4 regions of the Kitasatospora sp. NBC_00039 genome follow, and region 4 is predicted to be linked to each of the others. Evidence: riboswitches for the same ligand, from Rfam matches in the RefSeq annotation. Region 4 holds a riboswitch; each other region holds the start of a gene.
The links. Region 4 has a riboswitch for cyclic di-AMP ahead of OG286_RS28260 (NlpC/P60 family protein). Riboswitches for the same ligand answer to the same signal wherever they lie in the genome.

Region 1 (4,356 bases), 4.3 Mb from region 4:
CGAGCCAGACGCGGGCGCCGGAGTTCAGGGCGTTGATGACCATCTTGCGGTCGGTGGGGCCGGTGATCTCGACCCGGCGGTCCTGGAGCGCGCGCGGGGCCTCGGCCACCGTCCAGTCGCCTTCGCGCACGGCGGCCGTCTCGGGGAGGAAGTCCAGGGTGCCGGCGCGGACGATCTCTGCGCGGCGGGTCTTGCGGCGGGCCAGGAGCTCCTGTCGGCGGTCCTCGAAGGCGCGGTGAAGCCCGACGACGAAGGCGACCGCCTCCGGAGTGAGCACCTCCTCCGCCCGATGGACGCGCGGACCGGCGACAGTGACGACCGGAGCGGCGGGGGAGGCGCCGGCGGGTCCCTGATCTGTAGCCATGAGCAGGACACTCCTAAGACGGTTGAGCATGGCGAAGGGAGCTCCGGTGGGAACTTCCTTGATCTGAACCGATCTGAACCCGACTACCGGCGGGTTCGATTCTGTAAGGTGGAGACTAGTTTCCGCGATACAGAATTTCAACGGTTTGTTGAGGTGATCGCAGGGACTCTACTCCTCCCCCGACATCGAAGGGAACGCCGGTGGTTGCGACCCCCGACACAGCATCGACGACGGGCACGGACCGCGCGAGCGGCGGTGTGCAGTCCGTCGAGCGCGCCTTCCAGCTGCTGGAGGCGCTGGCCGACTCCGGCGGCGTGGCGACGCTCAGCGAGCTCTCCACCACCTCCGGGCTTCCGATGCCCACCATCCACCGACTGGTTCGTACCCTCGTCCAGCAGGGCTATGTGCGCCAGGACACCGCGCGTCGCTACACCCTCGGGCCGCGGCTGATCCGGCTCGGCGAGACGGCCGGCCGGCTGCTCGGCAGCTGGGCCCGCCCCTACCTGGCCGAGCTGATGGAGGCCACCGGCGAGACGGCCAACCTGGCCGTGCTGGAGGGTGGCGAGGTGGTCTACGTCGGGCAGGTGCAGTCGCGGCGCTCGATGCGGATGTTCACCGAGGTCGGCCGCCGGGTGCAGCCGCACTGCACCGGGGTCGGCAAGGCCCTGCTGGCCCAGCTGCCCGAGGCCGAGGCGCGCGCCGTCCTGGGCCCCAACCCGCTGCCCGCCCACACCGAGTTCACGGTGACCGACCCGCAGGAGCTGCTGGACCAACTGGCCGAGGCGCGCGAGCGCGGCTACGTGGTGGACGACCAGGAGCAGGAGATCGGGGTGCGCTGCATCGCCCTCGCTGTGCCTGGCGCGCCGACCCCGACGGCGCTCTCGGTCTCCGGCCCGGAGGCCCGGATCCGGGCACTGGAGGAGCAGGCCGGCGCGGCCTCCCTGGTGCCGGTGATGCACCACATCGCGGCCCGGCTGGGGCAGGTCCTGGCCCCCTGACGCGACATCACCGGGGCTTTCGCGCACGGGAGGTCGGCCCGGCCGTCTTCCCGTGGAAGCGTTCGCCCGTTCGAGCGGCCCGAGGGCGGGTTACCCCGGCCGCGGCGGACCGGTCGGTCACGCTGGGTGCGGACGCGCCCCGCGACGGTGCGGGGCGCCGGAACGCAGAGGGCAGGGTGAGCGGCGATGTCGCACAGTGGGTCCGTACGGGGTTTCTTCGGCAGGTCACTGACAGTGGGGTGCGCGCTGGCGGCGCTGGCCGCCGGGCCCGCGTGGGCGTGTCCGGGCGCCGGCCCGGAGCCCGGGGGCGATCCGGCGGCGGAGGTCGCGGCACCCGGCGGGCCCGCGACCTCCGACTCCGACCTGAAGGTGCTCCGCATCAACCCGGACGCCGCCGCACCCGGCGGCACCACCACGGTGCACGCCCGCGTCCTCAACACCGGCCCGGACCGGACCGCCTCGCCGTTCACCGTGGTGATCACCCTGCCCGGGGGCGTGACGCCCGAGGGCCCGTTCCTCCCGGAGAACTGCTACGCGTTCCAGAACGGCCACCGGGTGCGCTGCACCTTCCCGGCCGGGCTGGCGAGGTTCCGGACCGCGACGGCACTGATCCCGGTCCGGATCGCCACCGCCGTCCCGGCCCCCAGTACGTTGGCCGGGGGCTGGGTGGCGGTGCGCAGTGACGACGACCGGAACGAGGCGAACAACAAGCGGCCGTTCGAGATCCGGGTCGTACAGACCGCCATGCCGTAGCTCCTAGCGGTACACCCGGACGTAGTCCGCGGCGAAGGTGATCGGAGCCGTGCCCTGCGGCGCGGGGTGGTACTGCCCCGCGCTCAGGGACAGGTTGAGGATCGGGTACGCCGACCAGTCGGCGCCGACGCCCTTGCCGTCCGAGAAGACCTTGGTGCCGTTGACGTACCAGTCGACCGAGCCGGCCCCGCAGTGTGTGCCGATGGTGACCCAGCCGCCCTTCGTGATCGCCTTGGCGTCCGTGTAGTACAGGTTGCCCGGGTTGATGTGGTTGGTCAGCTCCAGCAGGTTCGGGTTGTCGGGGTGGTACTCGAAGGAGTCGATCTCCCCGTGGGTGCCGCTGGTGCCGTTCCACGTCCAGAGCGCCGGCCAGGCGCCGGTGCCGGCCGGGAGCTTGACCCGGGTCTCGATGTAGTCGCCGGTCTTCACCTTGAAGCCCTCGCTGGAGTACTCGGTGGTGAGCAGCCCGGTGTCCCAGGCCTGCTTGCCGTTCTCCAGCGTGTGCGTGCCCGGCCTGGCGGTGAAGGTGGCGACGCCGCCGGAGACGATGACGTTGTTCCTGTTCAGCCAGTCGAGCTTGTTGTCGTTCGGATTGTGATCGCCGTATTGGTAGGAGCTGCTCCTGTCGGCGGTCCAGCGGGAGCCCAGGGCGAGGCTGTTGAAGTCTTCTGACCAGGTGAGCTTCTTGCCCGCGACGGGCGCGCCGGTGGCGGGGGCGGTGCTGGTGACGCTCAGCGAGGGGGTCGCCGTGGGGGCGGGCGGCGGCGAGGGGGCGGCGGACCTGCCCGCGACCATGGTGGCCGGGCCGAGCTTGTCCTGGGTGACGGTCGGCGCGGCGGCCGCCTGGGCCCCGCTCACCGCCGGGGCACCGAGCAGTCCGGCACCGCTGACGGCGAGCGTGCCGGTGACGGCGAAGGCGGCGTTGCGGCCGCGGTGGGTGGGGCGGGCATGGCGCGGCGCGCTGCGCCGGGCACGCTTCTGCATGACAGTCTCCTCTGCGACGCCTGCGAGGTGAGCTGTCGGGTTCGGGCTGAGGTTGCCCGGCCGCCTGTGAAGCGGCTTCACCCCTAGCCTCGGCCCGGGCGCGGGGAGCGCACGGGCCGGGCACTGACCTGGGTCCCCCGCTCCCGTCCGCTGTGGTGCTCGGTTGCCGGCCGGCGGGTGGACAGGACTCGGCGTCCCGACGGCGGAGATCCGCGAAGCGGACGTCCTGTGCAGGCTAGGCAGGCCCCCCGGGGGCCGACAACTCGACGAGGGGTGTTCTCGCGCGGCGCACAGTGAAGTCGATCAACGACGGTACGGGGGCTCGGCCGGTGCGGGCCGGCCGGTCAGCCGGTCAGCCGAGCCAGCCGTCCACCTGGCTCATCGCGTCCGGGGACCAGGCCAGCTCCAGGTGGTTGAGCCCGGTGAGCAGCCGGGTGCCGCCGACCGTGCCGACCCCGGTGGTGTCCAGGGCGCTGCGGGTGAGGACGATGCCGTCGCTGGGCCCGCGGTTCTCGTTGAGCACGCCCGGGATGTCGGCCGAGCCGCCGGCCAGCAGGTAGGTGCGGACCGCCGCCGGGACGCCCGCCTGCTGGAGCGGCCCGATCAGCGAGCCGGCGTCGATGGCCGCCTGGATGCCCTGGCCGGAGGTGTAGTAGCCCTGGCCGCCGTAGTAGGTCGTCCACCAGTCCTGGGCGGAGCCGTCCACCCCGTAGGTGGCGTCCCAGCGGGCGAGCAGCTGGCGCTGGCCCGGGTAGCAGTCGTACCCGCCACTGGGCAGCACCCCGAGGCAGGGCTGGGCGGTGGAAGTGCCGTAGCAGGCCATGGACAGGTGCGGAGACGGCACGTTGGCGGTGCCGCCACAGGCCGGCCAGGTGGCCAGCGAGAACGCCCAGCCGTGCGCGTACACGTAGTCCAGGCCGCCGTTCGGCCCGCCGAGGGTGACCAGACGGCGGACGTCACCCGCGTACGCCCGGCCCCAGGACGGACGCACCGAGGACACGTACGCGCGGGCCGCGACCTCGCCCTTGCTCCACGCGACCACGTCCACCTGGGGCACCCCGAGCCGGGCGCGGATCAGGGCGATCGCGTCGCCGACGGCCTGCGCCTGGAGCAGGTTGTCGCCCTGCTTGTGGGCGAACCCGATCGCGAAGACGCGGCGGCCGGTGCCGGCGAGGTACCGGGCGAGCCCGGTGGAGGGGCAGGCGGACGCGCCGCAGGTGCCGCTCTCGCTCGGGTCGGCCCAGGCGCGGTCCGCGT
Region 2 (4,356 bases), 2.2 Mb from region 4:
GAGGGCGACGGGCAGGCCGCTGAGGGCGAAGCCCAGCTCCCGGTAGAAGTAGGAGGAGAACGGCGCCCGCCAGGCGTACGGCGGCTCCTGGGTACGGCGGACGCCCTCGTGCCAGTCGTACTCGCTGCGCTGCATGCTCTCGCTGGTGCTCATGGCCTGGGCCTCGGTCCTCGGGTCTGCGGCGGTGCCGGTCGGGCTGATGGCTCAACCCTGTCAAAGTGCGGGCCGGGCGGACATCCGGCTCCCCGCCGAAGCGGGGTGGGGTTAACCCCCCTTCGCTCTCGTGCTCAGCGCTGCGGGCGCGGTGGCCACTCGTCGGCGAGCAGGGAGTACTGGAAGGAGTCGTGCCAGGCGCCGCGCAGGTACACGTGGTGGCGCAGCCGGCCCTCCGGCCGGAAGCCGGCCCGGGTGAGCACCCGGATGGAGGCGGCATTGGCCACGTCCACCCGGGCGACCAGCCGGTGCAGGCCGGGTCGGCCCGAACGCGAACTCGCAGAGCAGCCGGGTGATCTCGCCCGCGTAGCCGTTGCCCCAGGCGTCCGGGCGCAGCGCGTAGCCGAGGTGGGCGGAGCGGTGGCTGATCCTGAGGTCCTCGTGCGCGATGACGTCGTGCGCGCGAACCAGCGTGCGCGCGGCCTTGTGCGCGTGGTCGAGCCGCTGACGGCGCACCTTGCGGTGCAGGGCGACCACCCGTTGGACGACCTTCCGACGCCGACTGCTACGGCGCTTGCACCGGGACAGAGCCTGCTGGGCGGCTTCCAGCTTCCCGGCGGCGGCACGACCGTGACGCGGATTGGGCACGAAGCCGGAATTCGAGTCGGCGAGGAAATGGGCTGCACCCAGGTCGATACCGACCACGCTGTCCGTCGGGGGGCAGCGGCTCTGGCCGGTCCTGTTCGGCGGTCAGCAGCACCATCCCAGCCCACCCCCCTCGGTCAATACAGCCACCGCGCCACACGGCACTGACATTCCGTAGTGCCACTGCCACGCTGCGCACGCGTGGGCGGCGGATGGTCAGCCCCCCGGCGTCAAAGGTCAGAATTCCCTGCGAAAATCAGGAGGTGGAAGAAGAAGACCTGCGGCTCGCCCCGCGCACCAAGGCCGCCGACCTGCTCGCCTGGGCGGAGGCCGAGGGCCGCGCGCCGGTGGCCGAACCCCCGCTGCGGGCGGTGCTGGCGCTGCTGGAGCTGGGCGAGAGCAGGATGCACGACGGCTGGCCGGAGCTGACCTCGGGCGCCGTGGAACAGCTGCTGTACGAGCGGCTCCACCTGTACGTCCAGCCCGCGCCGGAGCAGGACCCTCTGGCGTACGGCGAGGCGGTGAGGCTGCTGATCGATCACCAGCGGGCGACGAAGCGGCTCAACGCCAAGCGGCAGGAGCGGCTGCACGCGGAGGCCGAGTGGCAGGGCGAGGTGGCGGCCGGGCTGCTGCGCCGGGCCGACCTGGTGACCTGGCCCCGGCTGTACACGGTGCTGCTGTGCGCGCACGACGTGGACGTCGCCGACGAGGCGGCGGTGCGGGAGTGGCTGGCGGCGTTCCGGGAGCTGGCGGAGGAGGACCGGCGGGCCGCGTTCGAGGCGCTGGCGGCGGCCGGGTGGCTGGACGAGCTGGACGAGGACGGCTGGGGCGCGGCCCGGGTGCTCTCGGTCGGGATGGCCACGGACGGTGCCCGGCTGCTGCTGGAGCAGGGCCTGATGCGGCGCAGCTACCGCAATCTGGCGGAGCTGACGGCGCTGGGGCGCCCGATGCCGGACGAGCTGGCCGGGGACTTCGGGGCGTTCGAGGAGGCGGCGGCCGAGGCGGCGCTGGACCTGATCGGCGAGTGGACGGTGCCGGGGCTTCCGCGGCTGCTGGTGGCGGAGTTCCCGGACCTCGCGCCGGAGCCGGGCCAGGAGGAGATCGACGCCTACCTGGCGCAGCTGCCGGCGGAGTGAGACGCGAAAGGGCGCCCCGGACCGGGGGCGCCCTTTCCTCGCGGTGCGTCAGGTGGTGCGGTGTCCCAGGCGGTGCGGTGTCCCAGGCGGTGCGATGCCTCAGGCGGTGTGGCGCCTCAGGGGACGCGGTGCCTCAGGGGGTGATGCCGCGCTGCTCGAACCAGGTCTCCGGGTCGACCGGGGCGCCGCCGCCGGGGCGCACCTCCAGGTGCAGGTGCGGGCCGGTGACGTTTCCGGTGGCGCCGACCTTGCCGAGCTGCTGGCCGGGGACGACCTTGCCGGAGCCCTTGATGATCGAGGAGAGGTGGCAGTACCAGATCTCGGTGCCGTCGGGCAGCGTCTCGACGATCCGGTATCCGTAGGAGCCGGCCCAGCCGGCCGAGGTGACGGTGCCCTGGCCGACCGCGTAGACGGGGGTGCCGGTGTCCGCGGCGAAGTCCAGGCCGGTGTGCAGGTGGGCCCAGTACGAGGCGCTCTGGCCGTAGTGGGCGGAGAGGTTGTAGTCGCGCACCGGCAGGTTGATGGCGGCGAGCTTGGCCTTCTCGGCCTCCTCGGCGGCCCGCTTGGCCTCCTGCTGCTGCGCGGCACGCTTGGCCTCGGCCTCCTTGGCGGCCTCGAGCCGGGCGGTCTCATCGGCGGCGGTGCGCTGGCTGTCGGCCTGCTGCTGGATCCGGGCGGCGAGCGCGAGGCCGGGGTCGGCGGCGAGGGCGACCGGGGTCTCGTCGGGGGCCTCGACGGCGGGCGCGGCGGCCGGGGTCGCGGAGGCGAAGCCGGTGGCGCCCAGGGTGGCGGCGACGGCGGTGACGCCGAGCAGTGGCGCGGTCCCACGGGTCTGACGCGGCATCCGGTGCCGGTTGGCCTCGGCGGCCTGCGGGGCGGCCTCGTCGGAGGGCCCGCCGTACTCGCCGGGGTGGGCGGGCGGCCACGGGTGGTCGAGCAGCTGGGTGCCGGCGGGGGAGCCGGGCAGGTGTGCCGGAGAGTGCGTCGACGCCACGGAGGCGCGCTCCTTTCCTTCCTTCGCGCCTACCGGGTTAGCTGACGGGTTCGGAGCAGGAAGGTCTCCTACGGCTGGGCCTGGGCCCGGCCGATTCACCCCAAGGAACGTGGTTCCCCGGCTCCCTGACCTGCCCGGAGGCCGGTCGGTGGGATTAGGCGACGGCGCACGGTGCCGTCTGGGTACGGCGTTGCGGACCGCGCTGCGTTATCAAACGTTAATCCTAGGAGCCCCTGATTCCAAGCCATCCGTCCGGGGCAGCAGGACATGGTCCGGAACACTACGTGATCTGATGGGCGTTTTGGGGGGTTTGACGACAACTGACACTACCGAACGTGATTGGACGTCAACGAACGACCCCCCACCTGAGTACTTCTACTCATGTGCGGCCCGGTCGGACGCGGCCATCCTGGCGCCATGAACGCACCGATGCAGTCCCGCACCACGGCCGCGTACTACATCCAGGCCGTGCTCTCCTTCGCGCTCTCCGGCACCACCCTCGCGGTCGGGATCGCCTACCTCCCGGTGGGCGGCTGGACCCGGGCCTTCCTCGGGATCGGCCTGCTCTACACCGTCACCTCCTCGTTCACCCTGGCCAAGGTGATCCGCGACAAGCAGGAGACCAACGAGATCGTCACCCGGGTGGACCAGGCCCGGCTGGAGAAGCTGCTGGCCGAGCACGACCCGTTCAAGGTGGAGGGGGTCTGACGCCCTGCGGCCATCCGCCCTTCGGACAAGGCCGCCGGCGACCACTTGACGGCTAAGGCTATTAGCCTTAGCTTTATGGCTATCGGCACACCCGCCGATGACCGTCCCGGCGGACCGAGGAGGCCCCATGTCCGGCACCACCGCCCCCACCACCCAGTACCTCGACGTCCCCGGCGGCCGGCTCGCCTACGACGACACCGAGCAGGGCGACGGCGCCCCCGTCGTCCTGCTCCCCGGGATGCTCGACAGCCGGGCCGCCTACCGCCACCTGCGCCCGCTGCTGGTCGCCGCCGGCCACCGGGTGATCACGATGGACCTGCGCGGCTTCGGCGAGTCCTCGATCGCCTGGGACGACTACTCGCCGGCCGCGATCGCCACCGACGTCCTCGCCCTGCTCGACCACCTCGGCATCGAGCGCGCCGTCCTCGCCGGCAACTCGTACACCGGCGCCACCGTGGTCAAGGCCGCCGGGGACGCACCCGAGCGGGTCGCCGGGATCGTCCTGCTGGACGCCTTCGTCGAGAACCTGCCGCCGAACGCCCTGCAGCGCGCGACATTCGCCGTGATGGGCACGCTGCTGGTGCACTCCCCCGCGGTGTGGGGCCTCTACCACCGGAAGATGGCCTACCCCACCGCCAAGCCGGCCGACTTCGACGCGTACGTCGACGGGCTGGTCGCCGCGATGCGGACGCCCGGCCGCAAGACCGCCACCCGCGGGCA
Region 3 (4,356 bases), 4.6 Mb from region 4:
CCTGGCGGTACTGCCGGCCGCCGACCCCGAGGCGACGGCCGAGGAGGCCGCTGCCGAGGAGGGTGGCGGGCGGCACGCCGCCCAGTAACGGCCCGCGGCAACAGTCCGTACGAGGGGGCCCGGAACGCAGCCGTTCCGGGCCTCTTCGGCCGTCCCGCCCGTCAGGTCAGCCGCCCACCCGGGCGGTGGGCGCGGCGGCGTCCCGGAGGCGCAGGGCGGGCAGTTGCACGGGCCGGGACTGCACGGCGAAGTCGGCCACCGGCGCGGTGCTCGCGTTCCATTGCGGCTCTGCGGTGCCGCCGCCGTCCGCCTTGCGCACCTGGAGCACCTCGGACTGTCCGGCCCGGCGCAGCAGGATGTTCCGGGGCGGCCCGGACTCCGGGTCGACCCAGAGCTCGTTGCCGCCGAACTCGCAGTCCAGCACCAGGATGTCGTCCGGCTTGCCGTCGGGGGTGGCCCGGAAGGCGACCCCGGCCCGCCGGTAGCCGGTGAACCGGCTGCGGCTGAAGGTGACGGACTCCCCGGCGAGTTCGTGATGCGCGGTGGCGACCGCGAAGTCGCTCCGTCCGGCGGCGTCGATCAGCAGCCCGTCGAACAGACTGCCCTTCTCCCGGCCGAGCGAGTGCAGCAGCACTCCCCCGGCGGCGTTGCCGTGCAGCACGCTCGCGGTGTAGTCGAAGTCGTTCAGGTAGGCGCCGTGCTCGATGCCCCAGCCGCCGTTGTGGTAGGCCGCGAACTCGGTGACCACGTGATGGTGCTGGGCGTTCAGCCAGACGAAGATGCCGTCCTGAAGGTTGTTGTGGGCCAGGCAGCGCTGGAAGGTCCAGACCCCCTCGCTGTTCTCCGGCCACTCGAAGCCGGACGCCCCGTTGGCGCCCTGGACGCCGACGGCCACGCAGTCCAGCGCCTTGCCGCCGGTCCCGGCGCCCAGGTTGAAGCCGGTCAGCCGGTAGGCGCGCGGATTGGGCTCCAGCACGGTGCGGGAGGCGACGCAGGACTCGTAGACGATGTCGTCCGACGGCCGCTGCGGGGTGCGGGTGTCCAGCGGGCCGTCCCACCAGTAGGCGTCCTCCCAGGTGTCGTGGCTGATGCAGCTGCGGAAGGTGATGCCGTGGCTGGCGTGCGGGACGTACGCGTGGTTGCCGGCGTCGCGGACCACCACGCCCTCGACCACGGTGCCGCGGGCGGCGTCGCCGAGCAGGTGGAAGTGGAGCCCGTACCGGCCGAGGACGGGGGCGGTGACCGGCGCGGCGCCGTCCGGTCCCTTCCAGGTCTCCTTGGTCTCGGCGCGCGGGCCGACCCAGCGCAGGGCGGCGTGCCGGACGTCCGCCCGGCGGGAGCTGGTGACGTGGACGTGCGCCCGGCCCGCGGCGCTGCCCTCGACCCGGACGCTGCGGGTCAGGTTGAGCACCTCCGCACCGACCGTGACGCCCCCTCCGGCCGACACCCGCGGGTGGGCGTACTTCAGCGGTGCCCCCAGGGTGACGGTGGATCCGCTGACGGACCGGACGGGGACGAGGTCGTAGCGGGTGGAGAAGCCGTCCTCGTCCGGCGGGCCGGTCGGGGTGACGGCGAGTTCGTCGCCGGGCTGCCAACCGGCGGGCGGGGCGGCCAGGGTGACGCTGGTGTCGCCGGCCCGCAGCTCGCCGGCGGCGCGGACCCAGGCCGTCCTGGCGGCGCCGTCCAGCCGCAGGTACCCGGCGCCGGTGACCCAGAGGCCGACGTCGGTGTCGACCACCTTCATGCCGTCGCCCTGGAACCGCTTCTCGTCGACGGCCGGGAAGCGCAGGGTGTGCACGGCGGCGCCGTCGGGGGCGAGGGCGAGGATGCCGCGGACCTCCACGTTGCCCGCCGAGGCGAGGGTGACGGTGCGGTCGGCGGCGAAGGTGAGCGTGCCCGACGGCTCGACCAGCAGCGAGGCAACGGTGGCGTCGGTGTCGAGCAGCACCTTGTCGGTGATCCGGACGGCGCTCTGCGGGCCTGGTGTCCTGCCGCCCCAGCCGGCCGGGTCGGACCAGCGGCGGCCGCCCTGGTCGACGGTGGGCACCGCGGCGGGCTGCCCGGGTGCGGCGGGGGTGCCGTCCGGGGTGCCGGCGGGAGGCGGCGCCCCGTGGTCCATCCCTGCCGCGTCCGGGTCCGTCCCCACCGTGCCCGGGCCCGTCCCGTCCGGGTGCGTCCCCGCCGCCTCCGGGCCGCCCAGCGAGCGGCGCAGGATCTCCTCGCCGCTGACCGCCGCGAACACCGTGCCGACGGCGAGCCAGCGCAGCATCGTCCGGCGGCGCACGGGAGTTCGGGGGCCAGCGGGCGGGATGTCCGGTCTGCGCCGTTTTGCCCCGCGGTACACCCGGCGACGCTCTTCCGCCGGCCGACCGGCGTCCGGCTCCTCGTCCATGGCCATCGTTGCGTAGCCCTCCCCCAGACGGCCGCGTCAGTCCTGACCCTCTGAAGCATAGGCAGTTGCGTTGACCCCGACGGGCGTTGCGCGAAAACGGTCATTTCTGATCATGATGGACAGCCATACGGCGCGCGTTCCGCAAACCGTGACGAGCATCACACATGTTTGCGGTTTGAACTTAAGTCTGCTTAACGTGCTCCCCGTTCGTGGCCACACGGACCCAGCTCATCCGCAACGCCGAGTCCTGCCGTCGGGTGCGCTGGCAGCGCAGAAACGCACCACGGCAGGAGCGGGGGAACCACAGGTAAGTCGCCCCGGACCGGTCCGCGTACCGGTTCAGGGCTAGGGGTGAAGCCGCGTCCACAGCGCGGCCGGGCAACTCCAGCCCGAATCCGACAGCTCACCTCGCAGGCGTGGGAGAGGACCGCATCTTCATGCTGCCCACCAACGGCACCCGCCTGTCCGGCCGTACCCGTCGCGCGATCGCCACCCTCGGCGTCGTCGGCATCGGCCTCACCGTCCCCTGCCTGACCACCGGCACCGCCTCCGCCGCCTCCGTCGCCACCTGGGACAAGGTCGCCCAGTGCGAGAGCACCGGCAACTGGAGCATCAACACCGGCAACGGCTTCTACGGCGGCCTCCAGTTCACCAACAGCACCTGGGCCGCGTTCGGTGGCACCGCGTACGCGGCCCGCGCCGACCTCGCCACCAAGGACCAGCAGATCGCGATCGCCGAGAAGGTGCTCGCCGTCCAGGGCCCCGGCGCCTGGCCCGTCTGCTCCGTCCAGGCCGGTCTGACCAAGGGCGGCACCCCCGCCGCCGTCGACACCACCACCGCCGCCAAGCCCGCCGCGCAGACCCCGGCCCCGGCCGCCAAGCCGGCCGCCCAGGCGCAGCCCCAGGCCGCCGCCAAGCCGGCCGCGCCGAAGGCCGACCAGGCCCCGGCCTCCACCGACTCCGCCAAGCCGCAGGGCGGCCACAACTGGTCGCAGAAGTGGCAGGACAAGGCCGCCTCCAACGACTACACCGTGGTCGCCGGCGACTGGCTCGCCTCGATCGCCGACAAGAACCACGTCCAGGGCGGCTGGGAGCGGCTGTACGAGCTCAACCGCTCCACCCTGACCGACGGCCCGCACGTCATCTACCCGGGCCAGCACCTGACCTTCGGTGACCGCGCCAAGGACCAGGCCTCGGACGAGTCCGGCAAGAACTTCGACTGGTTCAACCGCTCCTCCGGCAACTCCGGCCAGGCCGCCGCCGGCACCACCGCCGCCAAGCCGGCCGCGCAGGCCCCGGCCGCGCAGGCCCCGGCCGCCCAGGCCGGCACCCAGGCGCCCGCGCAGGCCGCCACCGGCAGCATGGCCGCCGCGGTCGCCTTCGCCGAGTCGAAGGTCGGTCAGGCGTACGTCTACGGCGGCACCGGCAACGGCGGCTGGGACTGCTCCGGCCTGACCCAGGCCGCGCTGCGCGCCGCGGGCATCTCCGTGCCGCGCGTCGCCGCCGACCAGGCCGCCGCCTCCACCCACGTCTCGCTGGACGCCCTCAAGCCGGGCGACCTGCTGTTCTGGTCCAACAACGGCCAGGACTCCGGCGTGTACCACGTCGCGCTCTACATCGGCGACGGCAAGTACGTCGAGGCCGCCAACCCGAGCTCGGGCGTGCGCACCCAGACCATCGCCAACTGGGCCCCGGACTTCGCCGGCCGGGTCTGACCCGCAGGTGCGGCTCCCGAGCCGCACCGGTACGCCGCAGCCCCCGGGGAGAGTCCGGTCGCTCCTCCCCGGGGGCTGCGCCGTGTCCGACCGTTCCCGCCGGGCGTGCGACGCGAATCGTCGGACACGCCCCGGGCCTGCCCGCCGACGGCGGCGAGCGGGGTGGCGAAGACCGTGGTGGAATCGGCGCGCAGCGGGCATGCTGCTGCTTCGCACCCGAGAAGGAGTCTCCATGGCCCAGATCACCGT
Region 4 (4,356 bases):
ACGGGCAGCGCCGTGGGCAGCCTCCCGGCGGCGACGTCGCGGGCCAGCTCGGGGGCGATCTGCTGCGGGGAGCGGCCCGAGCCCCGGTAGCCCGTCCAGTCGGCGACGCCTTCGGAGAGCCAGAGCGGCGTCCAGGAGCGGGTGTCGGCCCTGGTCGCCACGTGCGTGGCCTCGTGGGTGATCACCACCTGACGGCCGAAGTCGCTGAGCCCGCCGTACGCCTCGGGGTTGACCAGCACCCGGTCGGCCGGAGTGTGCCAGGGCGCGCCGGGCGCCGCGGTGGTGACGGCCGCCATGCCGGTCCAGCCGGCCGGGTCGGCCTCCAGCAGCCGGGCGAACTGTGCCTCGGTGGCGGGCAGTTCCAGCAGCAGCCGGCCCGCCCAGCCGGTGCCCCAGAGCACGCCGACGGCCGGGACGGCGCGGTCGGCCACGGCGGCGAGCCCGGCCGCGTCCGGTCCGCTCGCCAGGCCGAGCACCAAGGTGTGCTCACCACGGGCGGGCGCGACGGTGCCGAGGTCCCAGAACGGCGGCGGGCCCCCGACGCTCTCCTCCCGCTCGACCCGCCAGCCGCCGGGGGTGCGCAGCAGCGCGAGCCGGCGAGGGTACACCACGGGGTACTCGTCGTGCCCGGCCACCCGGACGGCCAGCTCGGCGGTGGCGCTCAGCCGGTCCGGCGCGCCGGCCGGGCCGAGTACAAGGTTGCGGTAGCCCGCCTCGGCCAGCGGCAGCGCGGGCGGCCCGGCGGCCAGGGCCCGGGCGCGTTCGGCCAGCAGTGCCGTCACCTCGGCCTGCTGGTCCGCCGCCGCCCGCACGGGCGCCGCCGGGGCGGCCCCGGGCAGCGAGAGCTGGGCCAGCCCGCCGGCGGCGAGCAGCAGGGCACCGCGCCGGGACAGCGTGCAGCGGCGTGCCCCGGCGGCGGTGGAGGAAGGTCTCGGCCCGGACCGGCTCAGAGCCGGATCACCCCCGCGACGGGCATCGCGTTGACGCTCTCGTACCGGACCTTGGCACCCGGGTACGGGGCATGCACGATCACCCCGCCGCCGGCGTACATGCCGACGTGGTGCATGTCCCGGTAGAAGATCACCAGGTCTCCCGGTCGCGCGTCGGAGATGCTGACCCGCTGACCGGCGTACGCCTGGGCCTGCGAGGTGCGCGGCAGGGTCACTCCGGCCTGCCGCCAGCTCCAGTACATCAGACCGGAACAGTCGAACGCGCGGGGCCCGGTGGATCCGTACACATAGGGCGAGCCGATCATCTTCACGGCGGCGGCCAGCGCGGCGGCGCCGCGTTCGGAGGCGGGCGGGGCGGTGCCCAGGTCGAGCCGGTCGGTGCCGCGGGTGGCGCGCTGCTCGGCCTCGCGGGCGTCCTGGGCGGCCATCCGGGCCCGTTCGCCGGCGCCCAGGCTGTTGAGCAGCTTCTGCGCCTTGGCCAGCCGCTGCTGGATCTGCTGTTTGCTGTCGGCCAGGGCGCGGCGGATCTGGTCCAGCTCGGAGAGCTTGGCGGAGGTCTCGGCGCGGCGCTGGTCGAGCCGGCGCTGACGGGCCACCACCTCGTGCAGCGTCTCGTTCTGCCGCTCGGCCGCCTGGTCCAGACTGCGGGCCCGGGAGAGGTAGCCCTCGGGGTCGGTGGAGAGCATCAGCTGGACGGTCTGCGCCATGCCGCCGCCGCGGTACTCGGCGCCGGCCACGGTGGCGAGGTCGCCGCGCAGCTGGTTGAGCTCGTCCTGGGCGACGGCGACCTGCTGCTGGAGGGTGCCGGTCTCGTGCTGGAGCCGCTGCTGGGCGTCGAGCGCCGCGTTGTGCTTCTCCGAGGCCTGCTCGGCCTCGTCGTAGAGCTGCTCGACCTGCGTCTTGACGTCCGTGCGGCTGGAGGGCGTGTCCGGCGGGCCCGGCGCGGCCTGGGCGGTGCCGTCACCGGCCATGCCGAGCACGGTGGTGGCCGCCGCTGTCAGCACCAGCGCACGGGCGAGCGCGTGCGCTCCTGACAGCGGGGAACGGCGGTGCACGGCCATGCGACGGTGGCTCCAATCCTGCGGCCCGGCCCCGCCGCCGCACCGGGGGCGGGCGGCTCGTGAGCGGGAGTCCGGTGGCAGACGTTAGCGAGTCCGGGCGATCGAGTCCAAACCCCTCCCAACCCAAATATTTGACCCTCAATCGGACATCTGCCCGAGCCGCCGGAAAAGCCGCAGGCCCGGCCTCCCACGAGGGGAGGCCGGGCCTGTCGGGGCCGATGCGGATCAGACGCGCACGATGGCGGAGATCGGCAGCATGGTGGCGGTCTCGTACCGGACCACCGCGCCGGGCTTCGGCGCGTGGATGACCTGGCCGCCGCCCACGTACAGGGCGACGTGGCTGGCGTCGGCACGGTAGATGATCAGGTCGCCGGGCTGGGCGTTGGCGATGTTGGTGCCGACGTTGGTCCCGTAACCGGCCTGCTGCTGCGAGGTGCGCGGCAGCGAGACGCCCGCCTGCGCATAGGCCCAGCCGGTGAGGCCGGAGCAGTCGAAGGAGCTCGGGCCGGTGGCGCCGTAGACGTACGGCGAACCGAGCTTGCTCTCCGCGGCGGCGATCGCGGCGGCGGCGCGCGAGCCGTTGGCGGCCGGCGCGGCGGGCTTGGCGGCGGCCGGCGCCGAGGACGACGCACCGAGGTCGGTGCGGCTGTTGTCGCGGGAGGCGCGGTCGGCGTCGGCCTTGGCCTTCGCCTCGGCCTTGGCGGCGTCCGCCTTGGCCTTCGCCTCGGCGGCGGCCTTCTCCTCGGCCGCGCGCAGCGCCTGGCGCTCCTGCTCGGTCAGCGTGTTGAGCAGGTCCTGGGCCTTGGCCAGCTTGCCCTGGACCTCCTCCTTGGAGGCCTTCAGCTGCTGGGTGGTGGTCTCCAGCTCGCCGAGCTTGGCCTGGGCCTCGTTGCGGTCCTGGTCGAGCTTGCGCTGCTGCTCCTGGAGGTCCTTCAGCGCACCGGACTGGGTGCTGCTGGCCTGGGTCAGCGCACCAGCCTGGTTCAGGAAGTTGTCCGGGCTGGACGAGAGCATCAGCTGGACGGTCGACGATATGCCGCCGTTGCGGTACTGCTCGCCGGCGATCTCGGCGAGGCCGCCCTGGGCCTCGGTCACCGAGGCCTGCTGACGGGCCACCTGGTCCTGGAGCTCGCCGACCTGCTTCTGCAGCTCCTGCTGCTTGGCCTGGGCGCCGTTGTACTTCTCGGTCGCCTGCTCGGCCTGCTCGTTGAGCTGGTCGACCTGCTCCTTGACCTGGTCCTTGGTCGGCGTCGGGTCGGCGTGGGCGCCGGACTGCGCAGAGAGGGCGACGGCAGCGGCGGCGACACCGGTCAGGATCGAGACCCGGGCGCGGCCGGCAGGCTTGGGACGACGATGGGACGCCACGAAGGCGGACTCCTTCTTCCAACGCCCGCCTACCGGGTGAGCTGACGGGTTCGGGCCGGAAGCGTGCCCTACGACGCCTCACCGGCCGTTCCAGCGGCCGACCTGGCGCCGATTCACCCCGGAGGAACATGGTTCCCCGGCTCCGCTCCACAGCGCCCCCGACTGCTGGGCTCCCCGTCGGACCGGTCTGCGACCCGTCCCGCTGCTTCACGAACTCGGCGGTAAACCCCCGCCGCCACCCAGGCTGGGTGATCGACTGTGCGGTGGTTCGAGGCACGACCCTAGTAACAGAACCGTGATCCGTTCAAATCCTTGTCAGAAAAAAGACGGAAGAATACCCAAGTTCATTTGTGAATATGACCGGGTGTGACCAGCAACCTACGCGGAGCTGATCATTTCTCACATACGGCCGGGAACGCCGACGCCACCCCCGCTCGGAGGTGGCGCGGATCACAGGGCCGGATCCCGGCCCCTGGGCGTGTCGGTCCGTCAGACCCGGCGGATGGTGTTGATCTTCATCGCGTCGGCCTTCATCACCTTCACCACATCGCCGGTGTGCGGCGCGTGCACCACCATGCCGTTGCCGATGTACATCCCGACGTGGCTGCGGTCGTCGCGGTAGATGATCAGGTCACCCGGCTGGGCCTCGGCGAGCGAGGGCACCCGCGAGCCGTAGTTGGCCTGCGCCTGCGAGGTGCGCGGCAGCGAGACGCCGGCCTTCCCGTACGCCCAGACCATCAGGCCGGAGCAGTCGAAGCTGTTCGGCCCGGTGGCGCTCCAGACGTACGGCGAGCCCTGCTTGCTCATCGCGTTGGAGACGGCCGCCCCGGCGAGACCGGAGGCCTGCGGCAGGCTGCCGAGGTCGGCACGCTCGCTACCGCGCGAGGCCCGGTCGTCCTGCTGCTGGGCGGCCTTCAGCGCGGCCCGGTCCGCCGCACTCAGCGAGTTCAGCAGGTCCTGGGCCTCCTTCAGCTTCTTGT

Region 1: it holds a riboswitch for cyclic di-AMP, as region 4 does, so the genes downstream of both, OG286_RS09060 (beta-glucanase) here and OG286_RS28260 (NlpC/P60 family protein) in region 4, are expected to answer to the same signal.
Region 2: it holds a riboswitch for cyclic di-AMP, as region 4 does, so the genes downstream of both, OG286_RS18255 (M23 family metallopeptidase) here and OG286_RS28260 (NlpC/P60 family protein) in region 4, are expected to answer to the same signal.
Region 3: it holds a riboswitch for cyclic di-AMP, as region 4 does, so the genes downstream of both, OG286_RS08115 (transglycosylase family protein) here and OG286_RS28260 (NlpC/P60 family protein) in region 4, are expected to answer to the same signal.

Annotation. Positions count from the first base shown of each region.
Region 1 is NZ_CP108289.1:2,010,537-2,014,892, forward strand. Features, by position in the region: gene aceB (malate synthase A) at 1-364, opposite strand, end outside; gene OG286_RS09050 (IclR family transcriptional regulator) at 565-1,362, shown strand; gene OG286_RS09055 (hypothetical protein) at 1,549-2,115, shown strand; gene OG286_RS09060 (beta-glucanase) at 2,119-3,099, opposite strand; cyclic di-AMP (ydaO/yuaA leader) riboswitch at 3,102-3,215, opposite strand; gene OG286_RS09065 (esterase/lipase family protein) at 3,452-4,356, opposite strand, start outside.
Region 2 is NZ_CP108289.1:4,134,098-4,138,453, forward strand. Features, by position in the region: gene OG286_RS18235 (sensor domain-containing protein) at 1-153, opposite strand, end outside; gene OG286_RS18240 (GNAT family N-acetyltransferase) at 288-446, opposite strand; partial or broken gene OG286_RS18245 (transposase) at 523-858, opposite strand; gene OG286_RS18250 (hypothetical protein) at 1,062-1,934, shown strand; gene OG286_RS18255 (M23 family metallopeptidase) at 2,068-2,928, opposite strand; cyclic di-AMP (ydaO/yuaA leader) riboswitch at 2,941-3,099, opposite strand; gene OG286_RS18260 (YiaA/YiaB family inner membrane protein) at 3,346-3,636, shown strand; gene OG286_RS18265 (alpha/beta fold hydrolase) at 3,764-4,356, shown strand, end outside.
Region 3 is NZ_CP108289.1:1,789,612-1,793,967, forward strand. Features, by position in the region: gene OG286_RS08105 (sirohydrochlorin chelatase) at 1-88, shown strand, start outside; gene OG286_RS08110 (hypothetical protein) at 167-2,284, opposite strand; cyclic di-AMP (ydaO/yuaA leader) riboswitch at 2,662-2,822, shown strand; gene OG286_RS08115 (transglycosylase family protein) at 2,809-4,107, shown strand; gene OG286_RS08120 (hypothetical protein) at 4,340-4,356, shown strand, end outside.
Region 4 is NZ_CP108289.1:6,355,444-6,359,799, reverse strand. Features, by position in the region: gene OG286_RS28270 (hypothetical protein) at 1-812, opposite strand, end outside; gene OG286_RS28265 (NlpC/P60 family protein) at 947-2,011, opposite strand; gene OG286_RS28260 (NlpC/P60 family protein) at 2,237-3,376, opposite strand; cyclic di-AMP (ydaO/yuaA leader) riboswitch at 3,387-3,541, opposite strand; gene OG286_RS28255 (NlpC/P60 family protein) at 3,866-4,356, opposite strand, start outside.